Regions from separate parts of the Actinoallomurus sp. CA-150999 genome, predicted to be linked through region 1. Evidence: predicted binding sites of a transcription regulator. Region 1 holds the regulator's gene; the other holds the start of a gene.
The links. The regulator LexA, encoded in region 1, represses DNA repair genes until DNA is damaged. The targets are predictions, from matches to a motif close to TCGAACANNTGTTCGA.
Positions count from the first base shown of each region.

Region 2: the regulator LexA is predicted to act here: its motif matches at 2,356-2,371, upstream of ACQP2O_RS26395 (intein-containing Rv2578c family radical SAM protein).

Region 1 covers NZ_CP192063.1:8,644,091-8,649,866, forward strand. Annotated here, with positions in the region: gene ACQP2O_RS40010 (vitamin B12-dependent ribonucleotide reductase) at 1-2,426, opposite strand, end outside; gene nrdR (transcriptional regulator NrdR) at 2,499-2,963, opposite strand; gene lexA (transcriptional repressor LexA) at 3,592-4,296, shown strand; gene leuS (leucine--tRNA ligase) at 4,343-5,776, opposite strand, start outside.
Region 2 covers NZ_CP192063.1:5,725,935-5,731,710, forward strand. Annotated here, with positions in the region: gene ACQP2O_RS26390 (hypothetical protein) at 1-189, opposite strand, end outside; gene ACQP2O_RS26395 (intein-containing Rv2578c family radical SAM protein) at 312-2,345, opposite strand; gene ACQP2O_RS26400 (ATP-binding protein) at 2,459-4,537, opposite strand; gene ACQP2O_RS26405 (LuxR C-terminal-related transcriptional regulator) at 4,544-5,776, opposite strand, start outside.

The sequences.
Region 1 (5,776 bases):
ATGCCCGCCGGCTCGAACCGCATGTTGGTGAACTTCTCGACCCAGGTCTCCAGCGGCACGCCGTACTGGAGGCTGATGGAGATCGCCATCGAGAAGGCGTCCATCACGCCCGCCAGGGTGGAGCCCTGCTTGCCGAGCTTGAGGAACACCTCGCCGAGCCCGTTGTCGGGGTAGCTCGAGGCGGTCATGTAGCCCTCGGCGCCGCCGACGGAGAACCGGGTGACCGTCGCGGACCGCTGCTTGGGCAGGCGGGTGCGGACCGGGCCGCGCTCGACGACCGGGGCCGGCGCCTCCTCGACCTTCTCCTCGGTCTTCTTCTTGGCCACCGACAGCGGCTGGCCGACCTTGCAGTTGTCGCGGTAGATCGCGAGCGCCTTCAGGCCGAGCTTCCAGCCCTCGAAGTAGATCTTCTCGACGTCCTCGACGGTGGCCTGCTCCGGCATGTTCACGGTCTTGGAGATCGCGCCGGACAGGAACGGCTGCACCGCGGCCATCATCCGCACGTGGCCCATCGGGCTGATGGCCCGCTCGCCCATCGCGCAGTCGAAGACCTCGTAGTGCTCGGTGCGCAGGCCGGGCGCGTCGACGACGTGGCCGTGCTCGGAGATGTACTCGACGACCGCCTCGATCTGCTCCTGCTGGTAGCCGAGCTTCTTGAGGGCGCGCGGCACGGTGTTGTTGACGATCTGCATCGAGCCGCCGCCGACCAGCTTCTTGTACTTGACCAGCGCCAGGTCGGGCTCGATGCCCGTCGTGTCGCAGTCCATCATGAGGCCGATCGTGCCGGTCGGCGCGAGCAGCGACGCCTGGGCGTTGCGGTAGCCGTTCCGCTCGCCGAGCTTGAGGCACTGCTGCCACTGCTTGGTGGCCTCGAGGTGGATGGACTTGTCCATCTCGTCGAGCGTGCGGATCTCGTCGTTGGCGACGGCGTGCTTGCGCATGACGCGCTTGTGCGCCTCGGCGTTGCGGGCGTAGCCCTCGTACGTGCCGACGGCGGCCGCGAGCTCGGCGGAGCGGCGGTAGGCCACGCCGGTCATCAGCGAGGTGATGGTCCCCGCGAGCGAGCGCCCGCCCTCGGAGTCGTACGCGTGGCCGGTCGCCATCAGCAGCGCGCCGAGGTTGGCGTAGCCGATGCCGAGCTGCCGGTACGCGCGCGTCGTCTCGCCGATCTTCTCGGTCGGGAAGTCCGCGAACGTGATGGAGATGTCCATCGCGGTGATGACCAGCTCGCTGAGCTTGACGAACCGCGCGACGTCGAAGGTGTTGTCCTCGCCCAGGAACTTCAGCAGGTTGATGCTGGCCAGGTTGCAGGACGAGTTGTCCAGGCTCATGTACTCCGAGCACGGGTTGCTGGCCGTGATACGCCCGGTCTCGGGGTTGGTGTGCCAGTCGTTGATCGTGTCGTCGTACTGGATGCCCGGGTCCGCGCACTCCCAGGCCGCCTTGGCGACCTTGCGGAACAGGCCCTTGGCGTCGACCCGCTCGATGACCTCGCCCGTACGGCGGGCGCGCAGGCCGAAGGAGTCGCCCGACTCGACCGCGCGCATGAACTCGTCGGAGACGCGGACGGAGTTGTTGGCGTTCTGGTACTGGACGCTGACGATGTCCTTGCCGCCGAGGTCCATGTCGAAGCCGGCGTCGCGGAGCGCGCGGATCTTGTCCTCTTCGCGCGCCTTGGTCTCGATGAACTCCTCGACGTCGGGGTGGTCGACGTCGAGGACGAGCATCTTCGCCGCCCTGCGGGTCGCGCCACCGGACTTGATGGTGCCCGCGGAGGCGTCGGCGCCGCGCATGAACGACACCGGGCCGCTCGCGGTGCCGCCGGAGGACAGCAGCTCCTTGCTGGAGCGGATGCGGGAGAGGTTCACACCCGACCCGGAGCCGCCCTTGAAGATGACGCCCTCTTCCTTGTACCAGTCCAGGATCGCCTCCATCGTGTCGTCCACCGACAAGATGAAGCAGGCGCTGACCTGCTGCGGAGAGGCCGTGCCGACGTTGAACCAGACCGGCGAGTTGAAGCTGAACACCTGGTTGACCAGGGCGTGCTTCAGCTCGTGGTCGAAGATCTCGGCGTCCTCGTCGGAGGCGAAGTAGCCGTGCTTGACGCCGGTCTCGGTGTAGACCCCGACGACCCGGTCGACCAGCTGCTTCAGGCTCCACTCGCGCTGCGGGGTGCCCACAGCGCCGCGGAAGTACTTCGACGTGACGATGTTGACCGCGTTGACGGACCAGGACGCGGGGAACTCGACGCCCTTCTGCTCGAAGTTCACCGACCCGTCGCGCCAGTTGGTCATGATGACGTCGCGCCGCTCCCACGCGACGTCGTCGTACGGGTGGACGCCCGGCCGCGTGAAGATGCGCTCCATCTTCACGCCCTTGCGGCCCGCCTTACCCCGTCGGGCTGAGCCGCTCACCGTCTCTGTCATGACATCCCCCTTCTCGGGCACACCAGGCCCACCTCCAGGATTACCCGTACAGCCCGCGGCGCGGGCACCGCCCTAGGACAGGGCGTCGCCGCCGTTCGCCACGCGCAGCGATTCGATTTCCTTGGCGAAGTCGTCGAGCGTCTCGAACCCCCGGTAGACGGAGGCGAATCGCAGGTACGCGACCTCGTCCAGTTCGCGGAGCGGGCCGAGGATCGCCAGCCCGACCTGGTGCGAGGGAATCTCGGCGTTCCCGGTCGCCCGGATCGCCTCCTCGACCCGCTGCCCGAGCATGGCGAGCGCGTCCTCGTTCACGGGACGGCCCTGACACGCCCGGCGCACTCCAGCGATGATCTTCTCCCGGGAGAACGGCTCAGTGACGCCACTGCGCTTGGCGACCATCATGAGGACCGTCTCCTGGGTGGTGAAGCGACGACCGCACTCCGGGCACGAGCGACGGCGCCGGATGGCGGATCCGTCGTCGGTCGCCCGGCTGTCGATGACCCTGCTGTCGGTGTGTCGGCAGAACGGGCAGTGCATGCCTCCGGACTCCTCCCCCTGACAGCGAGTCACGCGCCTTCTGCGCGAACCTCACCTTGTAACCACAACCTATGGTGAACTACATCCATGTAACTACTAGATGTTGTGGTCCAACCGTAGAGCCCGACCGAGGGCATCGCAACCCACATGAGGCACCCGGCGAGAAGAGCCCGCTCACGAGGAGATCCGCCGCCTCCACCGGCGTGTCGCGCCCCCCGCTGGACGCGACGATCCGCCGCCAGGACATGCCTCACCCTCATCGACCTGCGGAGACGCCGCCGACGGTCGGAACGGTGAAGTGGATCACATTGCGCCGGCGCTCTCGCGCGGGCGCACCCCCAGCGCCCAAGCCTGCCATGTCCCGCCCCGGCGCACGACGGCGACCACCCCCTTCGGTGCGCCGACCGTGCGACGAAGCCCGGCGATGACATCCGCCCTTCACCAACGGCCGGACAGGAATTATTATCGAACACATGTACGAGTTAAAGCCGACATAGGCCCGGACCGTAAAATTCCACATTTTTCGAACACCTGTTTGATCATTTCCCGGAGAAGCGATAACGTCCCTCTACGGGAGTGAAATACCGGCGGCCGCGCGTCACCGCAGAAGACATCCATCGGAGACACCATGAGCAAGGTTCGGGAAATGCCGGACGGCCCAGGCGACGAGAGCGGGCTGACGGTCCGCCAGCGCAAGGTGCTGGAGGTGATCAGGGACTCGGTCCAGCGGCGCGGCTACCCGCCCTCGATGCGCGAGATCGGCGAGGCCGTCGGGCTGACCAGCACCTCGAGCGTCTCCCACCAGCTCCGGACACTGCAGCGCAAGGGCTTCCTGCTGCGCGACCCGAACCGGCCGCGCGCGGTGGTCGTCCGCATGCCCGGATCCTCGGCGGTCGCCACCGAGTCCGAGCACGACGCGTACGAGATCACCAATGGCCAGGAGGCCCCGGCACGCCCCGCCCCCGCGTACGTCCCGCTAGTCGGCCGCATCGCCGCAGGTGGCCCGATCCTCGCCGAGGAGGCCGTCGAGGACGTCTTCGCGCTGCCCAGGCAGCTCGTCGGCGAGGGCACGCACTTCCTGCTGAACGTCACCGGTGACTCGATGATCGAGGCCGCCATCGCCGACGGCGACTGGGTCGTCGTGCGTCAGCAGCCCGTCGCGGAGAACGGCGACATCGTCGCGGCGATGATCGACGGCGAGGCCACCGTCAAAACGCTCAAGCGGCGCGACGACAAGGTCTGGCTGATGCCGCACAACCCGGCGTACGACCCGATCCCCGGCGACGACGCCACGATCCTCGGCCGCGTGGTGGCGGTCCTGCGCAAGATGTGATCCCACCCGGGTCGGCGACATCGACCGACCCGGGTGGATTCGCCCGTCAGGCGGGCACGATGTTCACGATCTTCGGGGCACGCACGATGACCTTGCGGACGCCCCGGTCGCCCAGTGCCGCCCGGATCTTCTCCGAGTCCAGGGCCAGCCGCTCCAGGTCGCCCTCGGCGATGTCCGGAGACACCTCCAGGCGGTCGCGGACCTTGCCCGCCACCTGCACGACGCAGGTGACCGACTCCTGGACCAGCAGCGCGGCCTCGGCCGTCGGCCAGCCCGCCTTGGTCACCGGAGCCGTACGGCCCAGCCGCTCCCACATCTCCTCGGCGGTGTACGGCGCGACCAGCGACAGGATGACCGCCAGGGTCTCGGCCGCCTCCCGCACCGCCGGGTCGGCCCCTCCCGGGCCGGCGTCGATGGCCTTACGGGCGGCGGAGGTCAGCTCCATCATCCGCGCGATCGCGACGTTGTACCGGTGCGCCTCGACCAGCCGGGTGACCTCGTCGATCGTCCGGTGCGTCACCTTGCGCAGCTCGACGTCGCCGGCCGCAGGGTCGGCCCCGGGCACGGAGGTCACGTCGGCGGCCACGCGGTGCACGCGGGCCAGGAACTTCACCGAGCCGGACGGGGACACGTCGGCCCAGTCGATGTCGTCCTCCGGCGGACCGGAGAACAGCATCGTCAGCCGTACGGCGTCGACGCCGTACTCGCCGATCTGCTCCCCCAGGTCGACCAGGTTGCCGGTCGTCTTCGACATCGACGAGCCGTTCAGGATGACCTGGCCCTGGTTGACCAGCCGCTTGAACGGCTCGGTGAAGTCCACCATCCCCATGTCGTACAGCACCTTGGTGAAGAACCGCGCGTACAGCAGGTGCAGGATGGCGTGCTCGACACCGCCGGTGTACTGGTCGGCCGGCATCCACTCGCGCACCTTCTCCACGTCGAACGGCCCGCCGGTGTAGTCCGGCGAGCAGTACCGCAGGAAGTACCAGGACGAGTCGACGAAGGTGTCCATCGTGTCGGTGTCACGCTTGGCCGGACCACCGCACTTGGGGCATTCGACGTTCACCCAGTCGTGGGCCGCCGCCAGCGGCGACACGCCCTTCGGCGCCAGGTCGGCGCCGCGCAGGTCGTCCGGCAGGCGCACCGGCAGCTGCTCGTCGGGGACGGGCACCTCGCCGCACGCGTCACAGTGGATGATCGGGATCGGCGTGCCCCAGAACCGCTGCCGGGAGATCAGCCAGTCGCGCAGCCGGTAGTTGACGGAGGCCTTGCCCAGGCCCTTCTCCTCCAGGACCTCGACGATCCGCGGGATGGCGGCGGCCTTGGCCAGGCCGTTCAGGGGCCCGGAGTTGACCAGCTCGCCCTCGCCGGGGGTGGCGACCCCGGTCTCGGCCGGGTCCGCCTCTCCCGTCTGGACGACGATGCGGACCGGCAGGCCGAACTTGCGGGCGAAGTCCAGGTCGCGCTGGTCGTGGGCGGG
Region 2 (5,776 bases), 2.9 Mb from region 1:
GATACGCATGTGGGAGCGGGCGGCCTCCAGCGCAGGTGCCGGCGGGGAGCGGCCTTCTAAGCGCCTCCGCTGGAGCTTGGCGACGTCATCGTTGATGATCGCCTGATCGGCTGCATCACCAAGCCGAACGCCGCTCCCGACTCCGCGAGAAAGGCGGGTACACCGTCCGCTGGCTAACGCAACGCTCACCGTTTCTATAGGCGGGGTGAGGTCGCGTCTAACGGGTTCATAATGGATGAATCTGTGGTGCAGAGTCGTGGGCGGATATTCAGTGCTGCGTTCTGCGCCTCGTGAGTGAGTTCTCCGGTGGTTCAGAGCAGGGTGAGTTGTTCGGGGTCGGGAGGCCGGGTGGGGGAGGGCGTCGGGGTGGGCATGTGGCGGACGTTGTGGTGTCCGCCGATGCGGTATTTGTTGGCGAGGTCTTTGACGCGCTGGGTGATGCGGTGCTGGTAGTCCTTTGGCGCATAGGCGCCGCGGCCGTACAGGCGGGCGTAGGGGGCGATGAGCTCGGGGTGGTGTTCGTGGAGCCAGGCGGTGAACCATTCGCGGGCGCCGGGGCGTAGGTGCAGGACGATCGCTGAGATGGAGGTGGCGCCGGTCTCGGCGATTCGGCGTACGGCGGCTTCGAGTTGGCGTGGGCTGTCGGTGAGGTAGGGGACGATGGGTCCCATGAGCACGCCGCATCCGATGCCGTGCTCGTTGAGTGTCGTGCAGACCTCGAGGCGTTTGAGCGGGCTGGGTGTGCCCGGCTCGAGCAGCCGCCACAGATCCTTGTCGACGAAGCCGACGGAGACCGCCGCGCCGACCTCGGTGCGGTCGGCGGCCTCTTCCAGCAGCGGCAGGTCGCGCAGGATCAGCGAGCCCTTGGTCAGGATCGAGAACGGGTTCGCGGCGTCCCGTAGCGCCTCGATGATGCCGGGCATCAGCTGGTAGCGGCCCTCCGCGCGCTGGTAGCAGTCGACGTTGGTGCCCATCGCGATGTGCTCGCCGGCCCACTTCGGCGTGGCGAGCTCCCGGCGCACCAGCTCCGGGGCGTTCACCTTCACGACGATCTGCGAGTCGAAATCCCGCCCCGAGTCGAAGTCCAGGTATTCATGGGTGCGGCGGGCGAAGCAGTTGTGTGATACGACGCCGTTGGCGATGAAGTCTCCGGTGCCGGTGGTGATGTCGTACATCGGCAGGTCCAGGCCGGTCGCTTCGATGGACCTCACACCCAGCCGGGCGTTGGTCTTGATCGCGAGACCTTCGATGTTCTGCTTCCGGGTGATCGCCGGATCCACGGTATGGAAGAAGCGGAGACGCTCGGCGATGCCGCCCAGAAGCCGGATCACAGTGATCGGCAGGCCCACAGCATTCTTAGGCTGCTCAATCCTGTATTCGAACTCCAGGCGATCGAGGCTTTCCCTGAGGTGCCTGATGATTTCCTGGTCGGTATTCGATATTCGGAGAACGCCGTAGGAGCAGCTTCCTTCTGCATCGAAAATTCCGGCAAGAAAACCTTTGTGCCACGCCGTTGTCGCCTCGGCAGGCCATGCGATGATTCGCCTGATGGCCGAGTTGCCCGCCTTGCTCTGGTTGCAGATGGCGGAAATCTGCCGACGTCCCAACTTGGCGCTCTGGAACGTGAACTCGACCGTCGGAACGCCGAGGCCGTCAAGATAGATGCGTGAGCGGTCCAAGGCCTCCCGGTCTACCAGGGCCAGCCGAAATCGGTGAACATCGCCACTGAGATAGGAATACGAGCCGAGTTGACCGTCGCCTCGGATCATCCCGCAAAGGTAACCGGCCCGGTAATCCGCGTCCTTCTTAGGCGGCTCGGCGAACGACCCGACGCCCATCAGTTTGTTGTTGCGCGTCAGGTGTGGACGCCGGCCGGCACCGCGCTCGGTGCCTGTGACGTACTTCCAGCCGCGATCGCTCAGAAATCTGTGATCGCCGCTCGCGACCAACTCCGTCCCGTCCTCGAGACGGATCCGGTATGCGGGCTTGACCGTGCTCCAGTGTGCGAGGACCTTGGTGACGACATAGCGGCGGTAACTTCCGACCACTTCGGTGCCGTACACCTCGTCGCCGACGCGAATGTCGCGGAGTGGCTTCGTGCGTCCGTCCGCCATGAGGATCGGGGTGTCGCCGGACAGGCAGTACACACATGCATGGCTGCAGCCCCTATAGGGGTTGATGGTCCACTGGAATGGCACGCGGGAGGCGCCGGGGACCTTGTTGATGATCGACTTGGCTCTGATCTCGTGGAAGGTGATCCCGCGGAACTCGGGCGTGTCGATCGTCACGGGGCTTCCGAACAGACCCGGCTCCTCGCCGTCCAGCGACAACGCATCCCAACGCATGCCCCCACCTTAGAACATGCGTTCGATGATCGCCTGTCGGCGGGTCGGGCCGGCAGCGGCACGCGGACGGCCACAGTACGCGCGGTGTCACTTCGGCCCGGGTGTTGATCCGCTCACCTGGGGTCGGCGAGTGCGTAGGTGACGGCTTGGTCGATGGGGAGCCTGGTGCCCTCCTCGAAGGCCTTGCCGAAGGTCTCGTCTCCCAGTGCGGCGCGGGCGCGCTGCTCACAGAGCCGGTGGCCGGCGGCCAGATGCCGCTGGGTCAGGGGCGCGGCGGTGAAACGCCAGATGGCGTGGGCGCAGCCGAGCAGTCGGGCGGCGCGTTCCGGATCACGCTCGCCGGCGTCCCAGGCGAGGACTTCCAAGCAGTGGGCGATGCCCCACCCGTCGATGTAGGGGGAGACCCGCAGCCTCTCCCGGACCAGTTCGATCGCCCGTTCGCGGTCGCCGATGAGCCACTGGGCGATCCCGTACAGCCCCAGCGAGCGTGCGCGGGTCAACGGCGCGGCGGCCGTTTCCGCGACCTCCAGGGATTGCTCGCCGAAGGCAAGGGAACGGTCGGCGTCGCCGAGGAGCGCGGTGGCGTAGGTCAGGTAGCGGAGGGTCATCCATACGTCCGCGCGGTCGTCGAGGGCCCGCAGCCGGGCGAGTGCGTCCTCGAAGAAGGTCACGGCGCAGTGCAGGTCGTCGCAGAAGAACGCGTGAATGCCGCGGAGCATGACGGTGTGGGCTCGGGCCGGCTCGTCGTCCAGGTGTTCGGCGAGCGTGAGGCACTGGTCGATCCGCGACAGCCCCGCGTCCCATTCGGCCAGGAGAAGGGCCGTCCATCCGTCGATCCAGAGGGCCTTGGCGCGGGCCGGACTCGGCTCCGGATTGAGGGTCAGCGCCCGATCGAGCCAGTACCGTCCCTCGCGATGGCGGACCGACATGGTCCAGTAGTGCCGCAGGGAGCCGGCGATCCGTAGTCCGGAGTCCGCCTGGCCGGGCTCGCTGAGGCAGAATTCCAGCGCGGCTCGTACGTTGGCGTAGTCGCGCTGCAGCAGGTCGAACCCCTCGACCTCTCCCGGGCTCAGGAACTGATGCTCCGCTTGCCGGGCGACCTCGGCGAAGTGGTCGCGGTGGCGCGTCCTCACCGCCGTGGCCTCGCCGGACCGAGCGAGGTGCTGGGCGCCGTACTCGCGGATCGCCTCCAGCATCCGGTAGCGGGAGACGCCCTCGGACGTCGTACGGGTCAGCACGGACTTGTCCAGCAGCCCGTCCACGAGCGCGAACACGTCCATGCTCTCGATTCCGGCGCCGGAACAGACCTGCTCGGCGTCGTCGAGGTCGAAGCCGCCGCTGAAGACCGACGCCCGCGCCCACAATCGCTGTTCGGGCGCCGAGCACAGGTGGAAACTCCAGTCGATCGCCGCCCGCAGGGTCTGTAGCCGTGGCATGGCCACCTGCGCGCCCGCGCCCAGGACCTCCAGAGAGTGCTCTTCCAGGCGGGTCAGGATCGCCTCGACGGGCATCGCCCGCACCCGTACCGCGGCGAGCTCGATCGCCAGGGGGATGCCGTCCAGGCGCCGGCAGATCCCGGCCACCTTCGTACGGTTGTCGTCGGTGATGGCGAAGCCCGGGAGCGCGATCGCCGCGCGTTCGGCGAACAACCGCACCGCGTCATCGTGCGCCGGCGGCTGCTCTTCCTGCGGCACCGGCAGCGGCGCCAGCTCCACCAGCCACTCCCCGGTCACGCGCAGCGCCTGCCGGCTGGTCGCCAGGATCCGTACCTGGGGCGCGGCCCGCAGGAGGTCGGTGGCCAGGCACGCGCAGAGGTCCACCAGATGCTCGCAGTTGTCGAGTATCAGCAGCAGATTCTTATCCGCCAGGAACCATGCGAGGGCCTCCGGCGCGGCGGTCCTCGACTCGCCGGGCATCCCGACCGCGTCCCCGATCGCGCGGGCCAGGAATCGCCCGTCCGCGAGTGCGGCGAGTTCCACCAGCCGCACGCCGTCGGTGAATCTGCGTCTCAGCTGCCCCGCCGCCCGTTGAGCGAGCCGTGTCTTGCCGACCCCCGGCCCGCCGGTCACGGTCACCAGCCGGTTGTGCCGGAGTAGCCGTTTGATGTCGCCGATCTCGCGCCTGCGCCCCACGAAGCTGGTCTGCTCCACGGGAAGGTTCCCCGCCGAGGACATCGAGTCCGAACCGGCCATGGCGGCTCACCTCCCCTCTGCCACGGTCCAGGCCGCGATCTGGACCCGGGAGGTGAAGTCGAGCTTGGTGAGGATGTGCTCGACATGGCCTTCGACGGTGCGCTGAGCGATCATCAGGTTGGTGGCGATCTCCTTGTTGCTCATGCCCTGGGAGATGAGTTCGGCGATCTGGGTTTCGCGGTGAGTGAGGGGTGACAGGCGGCGAACTTGTGGTTCCGGCGCGTGAGGCGCCTCTTCCAGCGCGTCGCCGAGCAGGTCGGTGTACGACATCGCCGCCCCTCGTGCGAAGGCGGAGCGGTAGGCGGCGGGGCCGAGGGCGGAGCGTACTCGTGTCTCACACTCGTCGTGGAAGCCCCGCAGGTAGAGAAACGGCTCGCCGCCGAACGAACGCCACAGTCCGTCCAGCGCGCCGAGGAGGGCGGCGGCCCTCTCGGCCCGTCCGTCGGTGGCGGCGACCCAGGCGAGTACCTCCAAGGCGCGGGCCAGGGCCATGGGGTCATCGAACGGCAGGGCGAGCCGGATGCTCTCCCGTTCCGCCGCGACGGCTCCGGTGGTGTCGCCGCATCGCCAGCGCAGGATGCCGAGCACCCAGAGCAGGTTCGAGCTGAGGGTGCGCACACCGGTGCGTTCGCACCATTGGAGTGCCTCCCGGCAGTGGTCGATCCCCGCCTCGATGTCCATGGTGAGCACGGCCAGGATCGCCATCCGGGTCAGGGTGAGCACCACGGCGGGCTCGTCGTGCAGGGCGCGGTGGACCGAGAGCGCCTGCCGGTACAGGGGTCCGCACTCGGCGAGCCGGCCCTCGTTCATGTCGGCGTAGGCGGTGAGCTGGGTCACCCAGGCGCTGCCGCTCTCGTCGTGCAGCCTCTCGGCCAGCGCACCGCCTTCCTTCAACAGCAGGCGCGCGGTGCTCAGCTCTCCCTGCAGGAGCGCGAGCCAGGCGTCGGCCCACAGAGCACTCACGCGCGTGCGGGTCGGGCGGATGTCGAGCGCGAGCGTCTGGTCCAGCCACCGACGCCCCTCGCCGTGGAGGCCCGTCACCTGCCAGTAGTAGCTCAGGCCCGCGGCCATCCGCTGCGCGGTCTCCACCCGATCGGGGTCGGTCAGGCCGTACTCCAGCGCGATGCGGAGGTTGGCGTTGTCCTGGCGAAGCCGGGAGAGCAGGATCAGCTGGTCGGGCCCGAACGATCCTTCTGCCACCTGCCGGGCCAGACGCCGATACCAATCCCAGTGCCGTCT